2 regions of the Pantoea sp. SM3640 genome follow, and region 1 is predicted to be linked to the other one. Evidence: predicted binding sites of a transcription regulator. Region 1 holds the regulator's gene; the other holds the start of a gene.
What was found. Region 1 encodes PurR, which represses purine synthesis genes. Its sites were predicted from a motif close to CANGCAAACGTTTGCNTG; they were not measured.
Positions count from the first base shown of each region.

Region 2: the regulator PurR is predicted to act here: its motif matches at 4,788-4,805, upstream of IV493_RS06335 (NCS2 family permease).

Region 1 covers NZ_CP064872.1:2,054,209-2,063,090, reverse strand. Annotated here, with positions in the region: gene IV493_RS09575 (MATE family efflux transporter) at 1-1,096, opposite strand, end outside; gene IV493_RS09570 (riboflavin synthase subunit alpha) at 1,299-1,958, shown strand; gene cfa (cyclopropane fatty acyl phospholipid synthase) at 2,287-3,435, opposite strand; gene punC (purine nucleoside transporter PunC) at 3,746-4,948, opposite strand; gene punR (DNA-binding transcriptional activator PunR) at 5,056-5,961, shown strand; gene purR (HTH-type transcriptional repressor PurR) at 5,958-6,983, opposite strand; gene IV493_RS09545 (YnhF family membrane protein) at 7,265-7,354, shown strand; gene IV493_RS09540 (C40 family peptidase) at 7,402-8,211, opposite strand; gene IV493_RS09535 (Grx4 family monothiol glutaredoxin) at 8,576-8,882, shown strand, end outside.
Region 2 covers NZ_CP064872.1:1,392,809-1,401,690, forward strand. Annotated here, with positions in the region: gene IV493_RS06305 (ribose ABC transporter permease) at 1-293, shown strand, start outside; gene IV493_RS06310 (ABC transporter substrate-binding protein) at 383-1,321, shown strand; gene IV493_RS06315 (D-lyxose/D-mannose family sugar isomerase) at 1,365-2,048, shown strand; gene IV493_RS06320 (AraC family transcriptional regulator) at 2,101-2,985, opposite strand; gene IV493_RS06325 (SDR family oxidoreductase) at 3,120-3,851, shown strand; gene IV493_RS06330 (response regulator) at 3,891-4,634, opposite strand; gene IV493_RS06335 (NCS2 family permease) at 5,057-6,355, shown strand; gene IV493_RS06340 (hypothetical protein) at 6,647-6,961, opposite strand; gene IV493_RS06345 (AMP nucleosidase) at 7,343-8,797, opposite strand.

The sequences.
Region 1 (8,882 bases):
ACTGATAAATCGCTGCCAGCAGCATCAACTGCGCTGCCAGTGTGACCACTTCGGGGTTGTCGTTATAGAGCAGGGCAATCTGATGACGAAACGTCACGGTAAAAATGGCGGTCAGCGCTGCCATGCTGATGCCCACACCCTGGGCGGTCCAGGCGGCGACTTTTGCCTGCTCGGTAGAGCCCTGGCCCAGACGATAACCGACACGGATGGTGGTCGCCACACCCAGCGACAGCGGCATCACGAACATCAGTGAACTGAAATTCAGGGCAATCTGGTGGCCAGCCACGTCAACGATGCCCAATGGCGACACCAGCAGAGCCACAACGGCAAACAGCGTGACTTCAAAGAACAACGCCAGTGCTACCGGCAATCCCAGCGTCATGAGACGGCTCAGAATCGGACGCGAAGGCGGCGACCAGCGACTCTCCATCCGGATATCGCGCATGCTGCCCATCCGGCGTACCCAGAAGCGCATGCAGATAAACATCACCCAGTAGACCGATGCCGTTGCCACGCCGCAGCCGACACCACCCAACGCGGGCATGCCGAAGTGGCCGTAGATAAAGACATAGTTCAACGGGATGTTAAACATCAGGCCCAGAAAGCCCAGCACCATGCCGGGTTTGGTTTTCGACAGCCCCTCGCACTGATTTCGCAGCACCTGAAAGAAGAGATAGCCTGGCGCGCCGAACAGCAGGGCGTGCAGATAGCCCTCGGCTTTAAGCGCCAGCGCGGGATCGATGTCATGCATCGCCCGGATAAGATAACCGGCGTGCCACAGCAGCACCATAATCAGCAGCGAGACAAAAAAGGCGAGCCAGTAGCCCTGGCGGATCTGTTCGCCGATGCGTTCGCGGCGGCCTGAACCGTTGAGTTGCGCAACGGTGGGCGTCAATGCAAGCAGAAGACCATGACCAAACAGGATGGCCGGAAGCCAGACAGAGGTGCCGACAGCAACGGCGGCCATATCCGTGGCGCTGACTGCGCCGGCCATAATGGTATCCACAAATCCCATTGCGGTTTGGGCCACCTGAGCAAGGATGACCGGAATCGCAAGGGCCAGCAATTGACGCGCTTCTGTTAAATACTTCTGCACGTTAACACCTGACTTATTAAATGAATTAAAAGGGCAGAAAAGCCCTGGGAATAGCGCGAACCAGTGTAACCGGGGTAACAGAATTCGCCAATCTTTGTCACACAATGCGTTTTGAACCCCATTAATGGGGTGAGGTGGGGTGAAATCTATCAGCCGACCGGAGCTGTGATAAACTAGCGTAAACTTCGCAGAGGCAAAGACTATGTTTACCGGTATTGTGCAGGGCACCGCAGAAATCGTGTCCATTGAAGAAAAAGAATTGTTTCGTACCCACATTGTCCGACTGCCGGAAGAGCTCCTGCCGGGCCTGGCGCTGGGCGCATCCGTAGCCCATAACGGGTGCTGCCTGACCGTGACGGCAATCGAAGGTGACCGCGTCAGTTTCGATTTAATTAAAGAGACATTGCGCGTGACTAACCTTGGCGATTTACGCCAGGGCGATGTGGTGAATATTGAGCGTGCAGCGAAATTCAGCGACGAAATAGGCGGTCATCTGATGTCAGGTCATATTATGACCACCGCTGAAATCTGCAAGATTATCCAGTCAGAACACAATCGCGAAGTCTGGTTTAAAATCCAGGATCCGATGCAGATGAAATATATTCTGCATAAAGGTTTCGTCGGCATCGACGGTATCAGTCTGACGGTAGGTGATGTGACGAAGACCAAATTCTGCGTCTATCTGATTCCGGAAACGCTGGAGCGCACGACTCTGGGCGCGAAGACCTTTGGCGACCGGGTCAACATTGAGATCGATCCGCATACACAGGCAATCGTAGAGACCGTTGAGCGGGTGTTAGCCCAGCGCGATGCCGCGGCGGCAATGAGTATGCTGACCGGGCAGCCTGCCGCCGAGAGTTAATAACCCGCAAAGACTGCTGGAAAGCCAAATCGTGTGATTCTGGCAGCGGTATAATAGCCCGAAGCGCAGGGAACACAGTCAGAAGAGGAAAGCGTTCCGCAACTGGGACAAAAACGCCGGGAGCGTTTTTGAACAACGCAACGTGTTGGCCCGGCAACGGGCGCACCTCAGGGATGAGGTGCGTAATCGCGCGGGCCGAGCATGTCAGGGATGACGGGTTTTGCGACTTTCCGATCTGACTGTGTTCCCTGCGCAGTTCCATTCTCAAAACAGGCCAGTTTTTTAAAACCTTCAGCACGGGATCACCCTCTTAACAAACTGACACTCCCTACCGCGCCACCCGTAATCCACCCTCAACACCGCGACTGAACACAATCTGCCACAGCTGAATATCACGCGCGCGGAAGGCACCCGCACAGGCATTGAGATAATAGGAGAACATCCGCTTAAAGCGTTCGCCATAGTTATCGGCCAGCTCCGGCCAGGCCTGCAAAAAGCGCTCATGCCAGGCCATCAGCGTTTTGTCGTAATCGGCACCAAAGTTATGCCAGTCTTCCAGGATAAAATGCGGCTCGCTGGCATCCGCCACGTGACGCACTGAAGGCAGGCAGCCGTTGGGGAAGATATATTTGTCGATCCAGGGATCGACGCTCATATCGGTTTTAATTGCGCCAATGGTGTGAAGCAGGAAAATACCGTCAGGTTTTAAATTACGATCAACCACATCAAAATAGGTGGCGTAATTCTTCGGCCCGACATGCTCGAACATGCCTACTGAAACGATGCGATCAAACTGCTCATTCAGATCGCGATAATCCTGCAACAGAATCGTGACGTCTAATCCGCTACAGCGCTGCTGCGCCAGTTTCTGTTGTTCGGCGGAAATCGTCACGCCATGCACGTTAACGCCATAATGACGTGCGGCAAATTCCGCGAGTCCGCCCCAGCCACAGCCGATATCCAGCAGCGACATTCCGGGTTTCAGCGCTAATTTACGGCAAATCATATCCAGCTTGGCTTCCTGCGCCGTCGCCAGGGTCGTGGCCTCTTTCCAGTAGCCACAGGAATATTGCATATAGGGGTCAAGCATCAGTGAAAAGAGATCGTTACCCAGGTCGTAATGCTCTTTACCGACAATCCAGGCCCGCTTTTTCGACTGCAGATTGGTTAAGCGGGCAGCGGCAATGCGCAGCGTATCTTTAAAGTGATGCGGGAGTTGCTGATCGAGTTTATGTTTCAGCACCTGATGGAAGAAAATATCCAGCCGATCGCACTCCCACCAGCCATCCATATAGCTCTCACCGAGCCCAAGCGATCCCTCCTGCAGAACACGCTTAAAAAAGCCGGGATGATTAATATGAATATCCCAGGGACGTGAACCATTAATTTCAATATCCGCTTTTTCCAGCATCTCGTGGACGATGCGATACCAATGGTTTTCTTCAGGGCTCACTGCTTCTGCATAAGATGAACTCATAGCTTTTCCACCACCTGTCCAATCTGAACCTGAACAAAGAGTAGTCAATTTCGTCAGGCATTGAGAAACGGTACGGATGACTCCGCACACCGGTTGACTGTGTGATACAGAGGACTGGACTAGCCTGCAGCAGGTCGGTCTGGGTAAGAATAACGCGCGCGAATACCGTCCCGGCAACAGGGTGCCAATCAGATTATTACGTTATTATATTGTTGATTTATTACAGATTTGTTGACCCGGATGAGTATATGCTCACGCGGGTCAATATTCAATGACTTATTGTTAGGAGGCTAACGAAAAAGTCAGTGTGTCACTGATTATCCTGGCAGGCAGGTTGCGCGGAGGCAACAACAGTTTGTGCGCTTGCGGTACGCTGCATGGCGTAACCCACCAGCGCCAGCAGAATCGTCACCGTCATCATCAGCGTAGTGGTAAACAGTGCATGCGTTAATCCGGCAGAGACTGCCAGGCTTGCAGCGAAGCAGAGTCCTAGCTGTAAAGTGTTCTGCAATGCGGCCGCTTTACCGGTGGCGTGCGGGAAGGGTGTCAGCGCACTGGAAACCACAATTGGATAGATCGCACCGTTAGCCAGCGCCATACCGCAGAACGGCACCATCAGGCTCACCAGCGTGCTGCCGCCTGACAGCGCGACGGCAAACAGCGCCAGAATGCTCAGGCTGTAAATGCCCAGCAGCCACGGTAACAGCTGAGCGCCATTAAAGCGGTTGAGCAGGGCGCGACAGCCGAATCCACCAATCAAAAAGGCGAACGTCTGGGGCACATAACTCAGACCGATATCGGCGGGTGAAAGGCCCAGATCCGCCAGAATAAACGGCGAGCCGGTCAGCCAGGCAAAAAAACTGGCTGAACAGGCGGAGTAGATCAGCACGTTGCCGCTGTAAACCCGTGATTTCAGCAGGGTGAAAAATCCGGGCTGGGTGCCTTTCTCGCGTGCTTCCTGGCGTACGGTGGGCAGGCGCAGCGTGGTCAGAATCAACGCCACCGCAATCAGCGTCAGCACCAGGAAAATCGAACGCCAGTGGAAATGGCCGATGAGCCAGGCACCCAGCAACGGGGCCAGCGCCGGGGAGAGCGCAACCAGCGGCATAATCGTGGCAAAGACTTTGTTAGCGCGCGCGGCAGGATAGCGATCCACTACCAGTGCCTGCCAGCTCACGGCCGCAGCACAGACGCCAATCGCCTGCACAAAGCGCAGCGCCAGCATCAGAGTGGTATCATTCACCCACAGCATGCCCGCACAGCCGATGCCAAACATGGCCAGTCCGGCCAGCAGCACCGGTTTACGTCCAATGCGATCGGAAAGCGGTCCCCAGAAGAGCTGCCCACAGGCGAAACCCGCCAGAAAGAGACTCATACTGGCGCTGATCAGGCCCGGCGAGGTATTAAACGTTTGCTGCATCGCACCAAAGGCGGGCAGATACATATCTGTGGCTAAAAAGCCGAGCATGCTCAGCAGGGCAAGGTAGGGCATAAATCCTTTATTCGACAACATCTCATTCTCATTTTTGCAGGATGAACGCGGCAGAGTGTAAAAGGTGCGTTTGCCGCTGTGAAACGGTAATATTTGCCGATTGCTGTTAAAATTTTTGAAGGCAGATTATGTGGTCAGAATATGCATTAGAGGTCGTTGACGCGGTCGCCCGCGGGGGCAGCTTCAGCGCCGCTGCTCAGGAGCTGCATCGGGTGCCCTCTGCCATCAGCTACACGGTGCGTCAGCTGGAGAACTGGCTGGCAGTGCCACTGTTCGAACGCCAGCATCGCGAAGTGGTGCTGACGCCAGCAGGCGAACATTTTGTCCGGGAAGGGCGCAGCGTCATCAAAAAAATGCTTGCCACCCGGCGGCAGTGTCAGCAGCTGGCCAATGGCTGGCGCGGGCAGCTCAGCATTGCCGTTGACCGCATCGCCAAACCTCAGCGCACCCGGCAGCTTGTTAAAGATTTTTATCGCCACTTTCCCGATATGGAACTGATCATCAGCTATGAAGTTTTTAACGGCGTCTGGGATGCACTGGCCGATGGCCGGGTGGAAGTTGCGATTGGGGCCACCCAGGCGATTCCGGTAGGCGGACGGTTTGCATTTCGAGATATGGGTACGCTCAACTGGCGCTGCGTGGTCGCGCCCGATCATCCTCTGACTCAGGCGAACCAGATCGATGATGACACGCTGCGTAGCTGGCCGTCACTGGTGCTGGAAGATACATCACGCGCACTGCCGCGTCGTATGACATGGACGCTGGATAACCAGCGCAGGCTGGTGGTGCCGGAGTGGCAAACCGGACTGGAGTGCGTGCAGGCAGGCTTGTGTGTGGCGATGGTGCCGGGTCATCTGGCCAGACCACTGCTCGACAGCGGCGAGCTGGTCGAACTGACGCTGCCGGTGGCATTTCCGGATAGCCCTTGTTGCGTCAGCTGGGCAGAGGATCGCGCATCACCGGCGACAGGCTGGTTGCTCAGCTATCTGGGTGATGCGCAAACGCTTAATCAGGAGTGGTTAAGCGAGGATTAGCGGCGATAGTCGCGGAACGGACCATCCGCCACTGAACGGCGCTCAATCAGCGTCGGATGGACTTCAATCGTTTGAGACACTTCACGCTTACTGGTGATGCGGTCAAGCAGCATATCCAGCGCTTTCTCACCCAGCTGGGCTTTTGGCTGATGCACCGTGGTCAGGGCAGGGGCGAAATAGCGGGCGTTGCGCACATTGTCATAGCCGATGACCGAAATATCCTGCGGCACGCGCAGACCCATCTCGTCGGCGGCGCAAATGGCCCCCATCGCCATGATATCACCGCCGCAGAACACCGCCGTCGGGCGCTGCTTCTGCGACAGGATCTGCTGCATCGCCTGATAGCCCGACTCCGGCTCAAAGTCACCCTGTACAATCCACTCGGCACGCGGCTGAATACCCGCTTCTTCCAGTGCCTTTAGGAAACCGGCATGGCGTCCACCGCCGGTGTTACGCTCCATCTGACCGGGGATAGCACCAATATCACGGTGTCCGCGTTCAATCAGATAGCGTCCCGCCAGATAGCCGCCCTGGAAAGCATTATCCAGCACCGTGTCAGTAAAGTCGGCGCGCGATTCGCCCCAGTCCATCACCACCATCGGGATATTGCGGTTCTCTTCCAGCATCTGCAGCAGATCGTCCGGATACTCAGAGCACATCACCAGCAGACCATCGACGCGCTTCTGCGCCATCATGCTGAGGTAGGCGCGCTGTTTTTGCAGATCGTTATGCGCATTACCCAGAATCAGCGTATAGCCTTTGTCAAAACAGTGGTTTTCAACCGCTTCAATAATTTCAGCGAAATAGGGCGCTTCGCTGGAGGTGGCAAGCAGGCCCAGCGTTTTGGTGTGGTTTACTTTCAGGCTGCGCGCCACAGCACTTGGCGAGTAGTGCAGTTCCTTAATTGCCTGCCAGACCGCCTCGCGTGTTTCTTCAGCGACAAAGCGGGTTTTATTGATGACGTGCGAAACGGTGGTCGTTGAGACGCCAGCGCGTTTCGCCACATCTTTAATTGTTGCCATGAAAATCGGACTCCAGTGCTTACCTAACTCTATGATAAGCGTAATGTTAAACGTTTGCGTCTGCTCAGGGTTTTTTCCGCAAAAATGCGGCTTTTCTGGCCGGTAAACAGGCCGCTGGCGGAGAAAAAACGCCAGAAAAGATGCGCAAACGGAATCAGGGTTGCGCGCGTTGCGCAACAAAGGCGGGATTCTAACAAGGCTGAACGGATAAAACGAGATTTTTACCGGACCCTGTGGGAAAATGCCATATCCCTGCAAAGTGTGTGACTAAGGAGCAAGCAATGAGTACCGATTTGAAACTGGCTTTGATGACCACTGTCGGCTGTCTGCTGATGATTGTGGCCTTTAGTTTTACTGCCATTCTGCACTAATAAAAAAAGCCGGGATTATCCCGGCTTTTTTCTGACTGTTCTGCTGCTCAGCGTATCGTTTTCGGCGTCATCACCCGACGGGCACCAATATAGTGGCGCTGCCAGTAATCTTCCCCTAATGCACTGATCTGAATATCTTTGCCGGTACGTGGCGACTGAATAAACTTGCCATCGCCCAAATAAACGCCGACGTGGTCCGCTGTGCCGCGGCCATTAATACGGAAGAAGACCAGATCGCCTTTCTCCAGCGACTCACGCTTGATCGGCGCGGCGTCACGCAGGTGATACATCTCGTTAGCGGTACGCGGGATCTTAAATTTCACCAGGTCTTTATAGGCATACCAGACCAGACCGCTGCAATCGAAACCGGTATGTGGAGAGGTGCCGCCCCACTGATAGGGTTTACCCAACTGCCCCATCAGCTTGGTCATTGCGGTCTCACGCGCCTTCTGATAGCGCTGGCGGTGGGATTTGCTCATTTTAATCGTGCCTGGCTCGCGGGTGGTGACCTCAGCGGTTTTCAGCTGGCGCTGATGCCCATAGCGTTTCTTCTCTTTATTTTTTTCTTTGCTTTTGCTGATACGGGCGGTTTTGAGCGAGGTCTTCTTAGCAGGCGTCTGTTTAGCAGTGAGTTCGACTTTTTTTTGTTTTTTCGTTTTAAGTTTTTGGTCAGGGCTGAGACGAGTTTTTTTCGTCACCGTTTTTACCGGGCGACGCTTGCGGCGTTCATCGTCGCGCGCACTCTTTTTCTCTGCTTTATGCGTATTGACGTTCACCGGCGCGTGAGGCGACGCAGCGGCGATGTTGAAAAACAGTTGCGCAAAGGCCAGCATAAAAAGCGTAATGATTAAACGCATAGTCCATTAATTAGTTAAGTTGTCAGGGCCACTACGCACCGCGACAAAGTTGAGATTAATCTGATCCAGGATCAGTGCCCAGGCCATTCTAGTCCAGTTCGCTTAAAAACTGTAATGCCTTTTAATGTTAATCTTTGCAGCCCACGTGATTGCACTGAAAATGAACATTTTCAGCATGTTATACCAACGGAATTATTACGAATTATTAAACTGTTACCAGCTGTTAATACCTGAAATTAAATGTCCTGCGCACGGGACTTAACAATGATGGTCATTTAATCGGGCAGGGAGCAAAATCTCATTTTCAGTCACGCTGCGAAGTCGCTACAATAAACAAACACGAAGTAACGAATTAAGGAAGGCAATTATGAGTACTGTAGAAAAAATTCAGCGCCAGATCGCAGAAAACCCGATCCTGCTGTACATGAAAGGTTCCCCGAAACTGCCAAGCTGCGGTTTCTCTGCACAGGCGGTGCAGGCGCTGTCAGCCTGCGGTGAGCGTTTTGCTTACGTGGATATTCTGCAGAACCCGGACATTCGTGCCGAGATGCCGAAATACGCTAACTGGCCGACCTTCCCGCAGCTATGGGTGGATGGTGAACTGGTTGGTGGATGCGACATCATCGTCGAGATGTTACAGCGTGGTGAACTGCAGTCGCTGATCAAAGAGA
Region 2 (8,882 bases), 660 kb from region 1:
TGTCGGGGCTGGGCGGCTTAATGAGCGCCTCGCGGCTCTACAGCGCCAACGGCAACCTCGGCGTCGGCTACGAGCTGGATGCGATTGCGGCGGTGATCCTCGGCGGCACCAGCTTTGTCGGCGGCATCGGCACCATCACCGGCACCCTGATTGGCGCACTGATTATCGCCACGCTGAATAACGGCATGACGCTGATGGGCGTCTCCTATTTCTGGCAGCTGGTGATCAAGGGCGCGGTAATCATCATCGCGGTCCTGATCGACAAATACCGCACCCGTCATCATGTGAGCTGAGGCTTAAAAGGGCGGAGGCGCCGTGTCGCCGCCGCCACCCAAAAACGCCATTAAGCGGTTGGCACCTTGAAAACAGCAGGAGAAGGTCTATGCGTTTTAATCCGATTGTAACCGGGCTGCTGGCGGCAACGCTGTTCAGCACCGGCCTGGCTCAGGCAAAAGAACTCAAATCTATCGGCGTCACGGTCGGCGACCTGGCTAACCCCTTCTTCGTGCAGATCACTAAAGGCGCAGAGATGAAGGCGCGTCAGCTGGCGGGCGATAAGGTCAATGTCACGCTGGTCTCCAGCGGTTACGACCTTGGTCAGCAGGTGGGCCAGATTGATAACTTTATTGCGGCCAAAGTCGACATGATTATCCTCAACGCCGCGGACTCCAAAGGGATCGCCCCGGCGGTGAAGCGGGCGCGTGACGCCGGTATCGTGGTGGTGGCGGTCGACGTGGCCGCCGATGGTGCCAATGCGACCATCACCTCCGATAACACCGAGGCGGGCGCAATGGCCTGTAAATATATTTCTGACCGCCTGAAGAACAAAGGCAACGTGGTTATCATCAACGGACCGCCGGTTTCAGCCGTACAGAACCGTGTTGAAGGCTGCATGAACGAGCTGAAAACCCATCCGGACATCAAGCTGCTCTCGTACAACCAGAACGCCAAAGGCAGTCGTGAAGGCGGACTGGAAGTGATGACCGGTCTGCTCTCGGCTAACCCGAAAATTGACGCCGTGTTTGCCATCAACGACCCGACTGCGATTGGCGCGGACTTAGCCGCGAAACAGGCGCAGCGCAGCGAATTCTTTATCGTGGGCGTCGATGGATCGCCGGACGGGGAAGAGGCGCTGAAGCGCAAAAACTCACTTTTCGTCGCCACGCCAGCCCAGGATCCGCAGGTCATGGCAGCCAAAGCGGTCGAGATTGGTTATGACATTCTGCAGGGCAAACCCGCGCCGGATAAACCGGTGCTGATCCCGGTGAAACTGATCGATCGTAATAATATCGGCAGCTATCAGGGCTGGACGGTGAAATAAGCGTCAGGGCGGCACCTTCGGGTGCCGCTCTCAGGAGACCACCATGCAACGTTCAGAGGTTAATGACTACCTGCAGCATACCCGCGAGTTCTTCCGCCAGCAGGATGTGCATCTGCCGCCGTGGGCCGATTACAGCGTCAGCCAGTGGCGTGCGCAGGATCGCGACGTGATACAGGAGATTCTGGCGCTACGGCTGGGCTGGGATCTCACCAGCTTTGACGCGGCAGATTTTATGCAGACTGGCCTGACGCTGTTTACGCTGCGTAACGGCTCGCCAGGTGGACAGCCGTGGCATAAACCCTACGCCGAGAAGATCATGCACGTGCGCGAAGGGCAACTGACGCCGATGCACTATCATCCGCGCAAGATGGAAGACATCATCAATCGGGGCGGCGGCAACCTGATTGTCGAACTGCATAACCACGACAGTGACGGGCTGGCTGACACGCCGGTGGTGGTGTCGCTGGATGGCCTGCGCCAGATCCATGCTGCCGGAACACAGCTGCGACTCTCTCCGGGTGAAAGCGTGACGCTGGAGGCGGGCGTCTGGCACAGTTTCTGGGGCGAAAACGGCTTCGGCGACGTGCTGGTGGGTGAGGTATCGATGCCCAACGATGATGAAAATGACAACGTGTTTCTGACGCCGCTGGCCCGTTTCAACCCGCTGAATGAAGATGAAGCGCCGCGCTGGCTGCTGTGTAATGACTATGCGAACGGCTTTCTGTGAGTTGCCCTCCACTGAGCGCAGAATGGCAGGGCGCATCAAGTTCGCTTACCTGTCATGTTTCAGTGCCGGTCAGCCTGAGTTTTCTGATGCTGCGTGCGGGCGGTTCACCGAACAGGCGCGCATATTCCCGGGTAAACTGCGTCAGACTCTCGTAGCCCACATCTGCCGCGACGGCGGCGACATTGCCGGGCCGCAGCACCAGCGCTTTGCGCGCCTCATAGAGCCGGAGATGTTTTTGATACTGCAGCGGCGAAAGCCCGGTGCTGGCCCGAAAGCCACGATGGAAGGCCGACAGACTCATGCCCGCCATCGCTGCCAGCGTCTCAATGCGAAACGCGGTAGCATAGTGCGCGCGCAGCCAGACCAGCGCCTTTCTGATCTTCGCAAAATGCCCGTTTAACTCTGCTGCCTGACGCAGCACGCCGCCCTGCGTACCCTGCAACAGCCGGTAAAGCATCTCGCGCTCCACCAGCGGCGCCATCACCGCGATCTCCTCCGGTTTTGTCAGCAGGCGCATCATCCGCAGCCAGACATCCGCCAGCGCATCATCCACCCTGTTAACCGAAATGCCTTTGTTCGTAGCGGGAAGAGCGGTCACAGGCATCTGATGCAGCAGATCGCTGATGGCGGCGAAATCGAGCGTCAGACGTACGGCGAGATAGGGCGAGGCTTCGCTGGCTTCAGTGATGTCGCCAGTGGCGGGCAGATCGAACGACGCGGTAAACATTTCACCTGCGGAATAGCGGATGGATTGTGCGCCCACCTGCAGCCTTTTTTCTCCCTGCAGAATCAGGCTGACGAACGGCGGATAGATTTCTGGCGGCAGAGCCATCGGCTGGCTGACGCGATAGAGATCCACGCGCGGAATCGTCGTCGCAGTGAGGTCGTCTGCCGCGCACGCCAGCACTTCATCTCTTAACGCTTCAAGGCCTTTCATATTGCGTGACTCCGGCGGATTCAGCGCCTGACAGGAGAAAGCAGGAATGGGCAAATTTTAGGCAGGATTGCAGCCGCCGCGCAACCGGCTGAGGATTATTCTCGCTCTCTGGTCTTTGAGCAGGATGGTATGGAATGAAAATTGAAGAAGCAGTAATCATGATTACCGGCGCATCGTCGGGGATCGGTCAAGCCACGGCGCGTGCGGCGCAGCAGGCGGGTGCGCGGGTTATCTTACTGGCACGACGCAAAGACCGACTGGATGCTCTCGCGGATGGATCAGGCAAAGCGCTGGCAGTAGCCTGCGATGTGACTCAGCCTGGCCAGATTGCAAACGCCGTCAGACAGGGGCTGGCACGCTTTGGCCGGATTGATGTGCTCATCAATAATGCTGGTCAGGGGCTGTACGCGGCGGTTGAGGAAATAGAGGCGGCGGATTTCAGGGCGCTGCTTGAGCTGAACCTGATTGCCCCGCTGATGATGATGCAGGCGGTGATCCCACCAATGCGGCGGCAGGGCGCAGGGCGCATTATCAACGTCAGCTCCGGGGCGACGCTGGCAACGTATCCAGGGTCGGCGGCCTATACCAGCTCCAAAGCGGGGCTGAATATGCTCTCCGGCGTGGCGCGGCTGGAACTGGCTGAGGCCGGGATTACGGTTTCCACGGTGTATCCGTTTATGACCCGCTCAGAATTTTATCAGTCGGTGAAGTTGGGACAGGAAGCCGCGATTGCGCAGGCTGAGCAGAGCGCCGCATTCGCGCACGCGCCTGAGCGCGTGGCGGAAAAAATTCTGGCAATGGTTGAAAGCGGAGAGGCACAGGGGGATCTGGTGCCGCGTGCCTGGGGCGGAACGTATGACGACTGAGGTGAGCACGCCTGTCACTGGCAGGTCGCTCAGAATGACTCAGGCGATCTGGCTGGCGCGCGGCGCGATTTCCGGTTTCATCACGTCAGCGGAAAAGACGTAACCCAGCCCGCGAATGGTGCGAATCAGATCAGGCTGATGCGGGTTGGTTTCAATTTTGCGGCGCAGTCGCATAATCAGCACGTCGATGGTGCGGTCAAACACATCGAGACTTTCACTGTGGGTCAGCTCCAGCAGCTGATCGCGGGTCAGCACCTTACGGGCGTGACGCACCAGCGCGCGCAGCAGGCTGTATTCTCCCTGGGTCAGCGGCACCAGTTCGCGCTGCGGATTAAACAGCTGGCAGCGGCCATCGTCCAGTTGCCAGCCGCTAAACCGCCAGCCCGCCTGTTCAGGATCGGCCTGTGCAATACGCCCGCTGCGACGCAAAGCGGCACGGGCGCGGGCCACCACCACGCGGGGATTAAAAGGCTTGGCGATGTAGTCGTCTGCGCCCATCTCCAGACCCACCACCATCTCCGCTTCTGACCCCATACCGGTCAGCATAATCACCAGTACCTCGGGTCGCTGACGCTGGAGCTGCTGCAACACCAGCAGCCCGTTGGTATCGGGCAGCATCATATCCAGCATCACCAGCGAAATCTCCGGGTGCTCGCTGAGCATCGATAGCGCCTCGCGTCCCTGATGACAGCGGTAGACCGTTAACAGATGTTCACTTAACGCATCCTGCAGGACGTCACAGACAGCAGGATCATCATCCACCACCAAAATCGCTGGCTTCATGGCGCGGCCTCAATGTTACGAAAGAGTTAATTCTGGAGTCTACACAGGCCAGAGAAGGTTGCTGAGGCAGCGTACTGAAACGTGACCCGCTTCGCCTGTGAGAGTATGGAAGCGTGCGCTGGCGCAGAGTTTTTGGGGGTTACTGATTTGCCGCAGGAAAACGATTGCGCGGGATCGGTGCATTGCACCATAATCGCGCCTCGTTTTGGTTCGGAATCTTCTTAGGCGCGTCCGGCTCTGCCAGGTAATCGATTGCGTCGGCAGATGGCATGGCAATTGCTTTGGGCAGTGGGTAACGCAGGGATTTCAGGCGGTTCTGGCACGCAAGTATGCAGCGGCCGGTAACCCTGTCCCGGAAACAGAATAATCAGCATACAAACCCCTTTAGCAAGAGAGACGGCTGTCTCCTGTATCGAGAGATGATGATGTTAGAAAAACTATTCAAACTCAAAGCGCATAACACCACGGTTCGTACCGAGATTATCGCCGGGATCACTACCTTCCTGGCGATGGCCTATATTCTGTTTGTGAACCCGAGCATTCTGGGCGCAACCGGCATGGATAAGGGCGCGGTGTTTGTCGCGACCTGTCTGGCGGCGGCGATTGGCTGCGTGCTGATGGGTCTGATCGCCAACTACCCGATTGCGCTGGCACCCGGCATGGGACTGAACGCCTTCTTCACCTATACCGTGGTGCTGCACATGGGCTACACGTGGCAGGTTGCGCTGGGCGCGGTGTTTCTCTCGGCGGTAATTTTCTTCGCGATGTCGCTGTTTAAAATCCGCGAGTGGATTATTGCCAGTATCCCGCTGCCGCTGCGCGCCGGGATTGGTGCAGGTATCGGGCTGTTCCTGGCGATTATTGCCCTGGAAGGGGCGGGCATCGTGGTCGATAACCCGGCGACGCTGGTGGGCATTGGCGATCTGACCAAACCGGGTCCGCTGCTGGCGATGCTTGGCTTTGTGGTGATCGTGGTACTGGAAGCGCGTCGCGTGACCGGTGCGGTGCTGATCGGCATCCTGCTGGTGACCTTTATCTCGATGGGCATCGGTCTGTCGCCGTTCGCGGGCGTCTTCTCTGCGCCGCCGTCGATTGCACCGACCTTCCTGCAGCTGGATATCGCCGGGGCATTTAACGTCGGCCTGATCAGCGTGATCTTTGCCTTCCTGTTTGTCGATGTGTTTGATAACACCGGCACGCTGCTGGGCGTGACTAAACGTGCCGGTCTGGCGGATGAGCAGGGCAATGTGCCCAAGATGGGGCGTGCGCTGATTGCCGACAGTGCGGCTGCACTGTTTGGTTCACTGCTCGGCACCTCGACCACCACCAGTTATGTGGAATCGGCGGCGGGCGTGAGTGCCGGTGGCCGTACCGGACTGACCGCGATCGTGGTGGGTGTGCTGTTCCTGCTGGCACTGTTCTTCTCGCCGCTGGCCTCCAGCGTGCCGGTTTACGCCACTGCGCCTGCGCTGCTGTTTGTGGCGGTACTGATGGCATCGGGACTGGCAGATATCGACTGGAAAGATATCACCACGGCCGCGCCGGTTACCGTGACTGCGCTGACCATGCCGCTGACCTATTCTATTGCTAACGGCATCGCGTTTGGTTTTATTACCTGGACGCTGGTGAAGCTGCTGAGCGGTCGTGCGAAAGAGGTGAATGCGGCGCTGGTGATCCTGTCGATTCTGTTTGTGATTAAGCTTGGGTGGTTAAGTGCCTGATGGGTGCCTGGCGGCGGGGTGAGTTTCGCCTCGCGGCGGGCAGGTATGAGCGGGGTACGCGTTGCAGCGGGCTGGCTTTGAGCAGGTTTCGCCCGCCAGGCGATGGGGAGTTTCAGGTTGCCCATGCAGGCGGACGCGTCAAGGGGCGGACGCCCGCCCCTTAACAATCCCGGCGTCCGGCAGCCTGCGCGCCCCGCTGTGCGGGGTGCCTTCGTCACGCCCTGCGGCCGACGGACCGTCCGGACGCGCCATCCCTGGCGCGAACCGTCCTTTCGCCGACGTCCTGTCGGCTCATCCTCGCCTCCGGTTGTTCCTCAGCGCTTCGGATGCCTCTGAGAAACCCCCGCCTGTGATTTCTTTTTGTTTTCTCTGGTGCTGTATTGTCTGCTGAACTGTAAAGCCAAAGCCAAAGCCAAAGCCAAAGCCAAAGCCAAAGCCAAAGCCAAAGCCAAAGCCAAAGCCAAAGCCAAAGCCACAGCCAAAGCCAAAGCCAAAGCCAAAGCCACAGCCAAAGCCAAAGCCAAAGCCAAAGCCACAGCCACAGCCAAAGCCAAAGCCAAAGCCAAAGCCAATCCCGGAAACGTAAAGCGATAAACGTGCCAACACAGAAAGAAGAGATAACAGCGAGGGGGCAGGGAGGCCATCTGAACCGCTGAGCGGATGAGGGATTTCAGGACGAGCGACAGGGATGTCGCGAAGAGGCGGGTTCGCGCCAGGGATGGCGCGTCCTGCCGGTCCGGGAGAAATCCGGAAGAAGCGAAGGGACCGCGAAGCGGCGGTAAAGCAGGCCGGAGCCGGGGGTCAAGGGGCGCGGCGACTGGCGCCCCTTGTCGGTCGCCTGCAGAGGCGTGTCTGAAACTGCCCAACTGATCAGGCGAACGAAACCCCGCTCAGAGCCCGTTCGCGCAGCGAACAATCCCCGGCATCAGCCCTTCTGCCAGCCCGTTCGCGCAGCGAACAAAACTCCCCGAGCCAGCGGCGATACACCTACCGGAAAGGCGGCTCATTAAACGTCCGCAACTTGCGTGAATGTAACTTGTCACCCTCGGCGCGCAACAGCTCAACCGCATGAATACCAATCTGCAGATGCTCTGAAATCGCCCCCTCATAGAAGCGGTTTGCCTGACCGGGCAACTTGATCTCGCCATGCAGCGGCTTGTCGGAGACGCACAGCAGCGTGCCGTACGGCACCCGGAAACGATAACCCTGCGCGGCAATGGTAGCGCTCTCCATATCGACCGCTACCGCGCGGCTCAGGTTAAAGCGCAGGGCCGACGCAGAGTAGCGCAGCTCCCAGTTGCGATCGTCGGTGGTCACCACGGTGCCGGTACGCAGGCGCTGCTTCACCTCTTCGCCTGGCATGCCGCTTACCGATTTGGTGGCGTCATACAGTGCGCGCTGCACTTCGGCAATGCTTGGCACCGGGATGTCTGGCGGAAGCACGCTGTCGAGTACGTGATCGTCACGCAGATAGGCATGGGCCAGCACATAGTCGCCGATCCGCTGGCTCTCGCGCAGACCGCCGCAGTGACCAATCATCAGCCAGGCGTGCGGACGCATCACCGCCAGATGATCGCAGATGGTTTTGGCATTCGATGGGCCGACACCGATATTAATCAGCGTGATGCCGCGACGATTAGGCGAGGTGAGATGCCAGGCAGGCATCTGATGCTTCTTCCACGCCAGATCAGAAAGCATCGACTCGCTGTTGGCGGTGTCGGCCGTCAGCACCACGTCACCCGCACAGGCCAGGCTGTCGTAAGGGGTGTTGGGATCGCGCACCTGCTCAATCGCCCAGCGCACGAACTCATCCACATAACGGGTGTAGTTGGTGAACAGCACAAACGGCTGGAAGTGCTCTACGCTGGTGCCGGTGTAGTGACGCAGGCGGGCCAGGGAAAAGTCGGTGCGCAGCGCGTCGAAGTGCGACAGCGGAAATTTGGCGTCGGCGTGGAACAGACCGTCGGTGGTCTCATCGCCAATCTGTGACAGCTCTGTGGTCGGGAAGTGGCGCGCAATACCGGCGCTCATGGTGCGATCCAGCGACAGATCGGAACCGTCGATCACGTAAGGATAGGGGATCTCCTGGCTGGACGGCACCACGTCGATCTCCAGCTGATACTCTTTCTCCAGCATCGCCAGTTGTTCTGAAATATAGTGGCGCAGTAATGCCGGACGGGTAACGGTGGTGCTGTAACTGCCGGTATGGGTAAAGCGGCCCCAGGCACGCGTGCGGTTCTGCTGCGGACCTTCACCGTGCCAGGTGATGCGCAGCTCCGGGTAAACAAAGAGTCCTTTTTCCCGTTCCGCGGCATCGGGCAGCGTTCCGTTTTCGGTAAACACTTTAATCGCCGCACGCAGCGCATCAACGGCACCATCGTAAAGGCGTTCGAGTTCATCCAGCGCCTGCTGGCTGGTCAGGTTTTTCCGTAGTGTCGGCATGGTTTCTCCTTCCATTTTTTTCCGCAATTTGCCCCAAGCTTAGCGGGTTTGTTGCAGAGATTGGTGAAGAATCTGTGATCGCCTT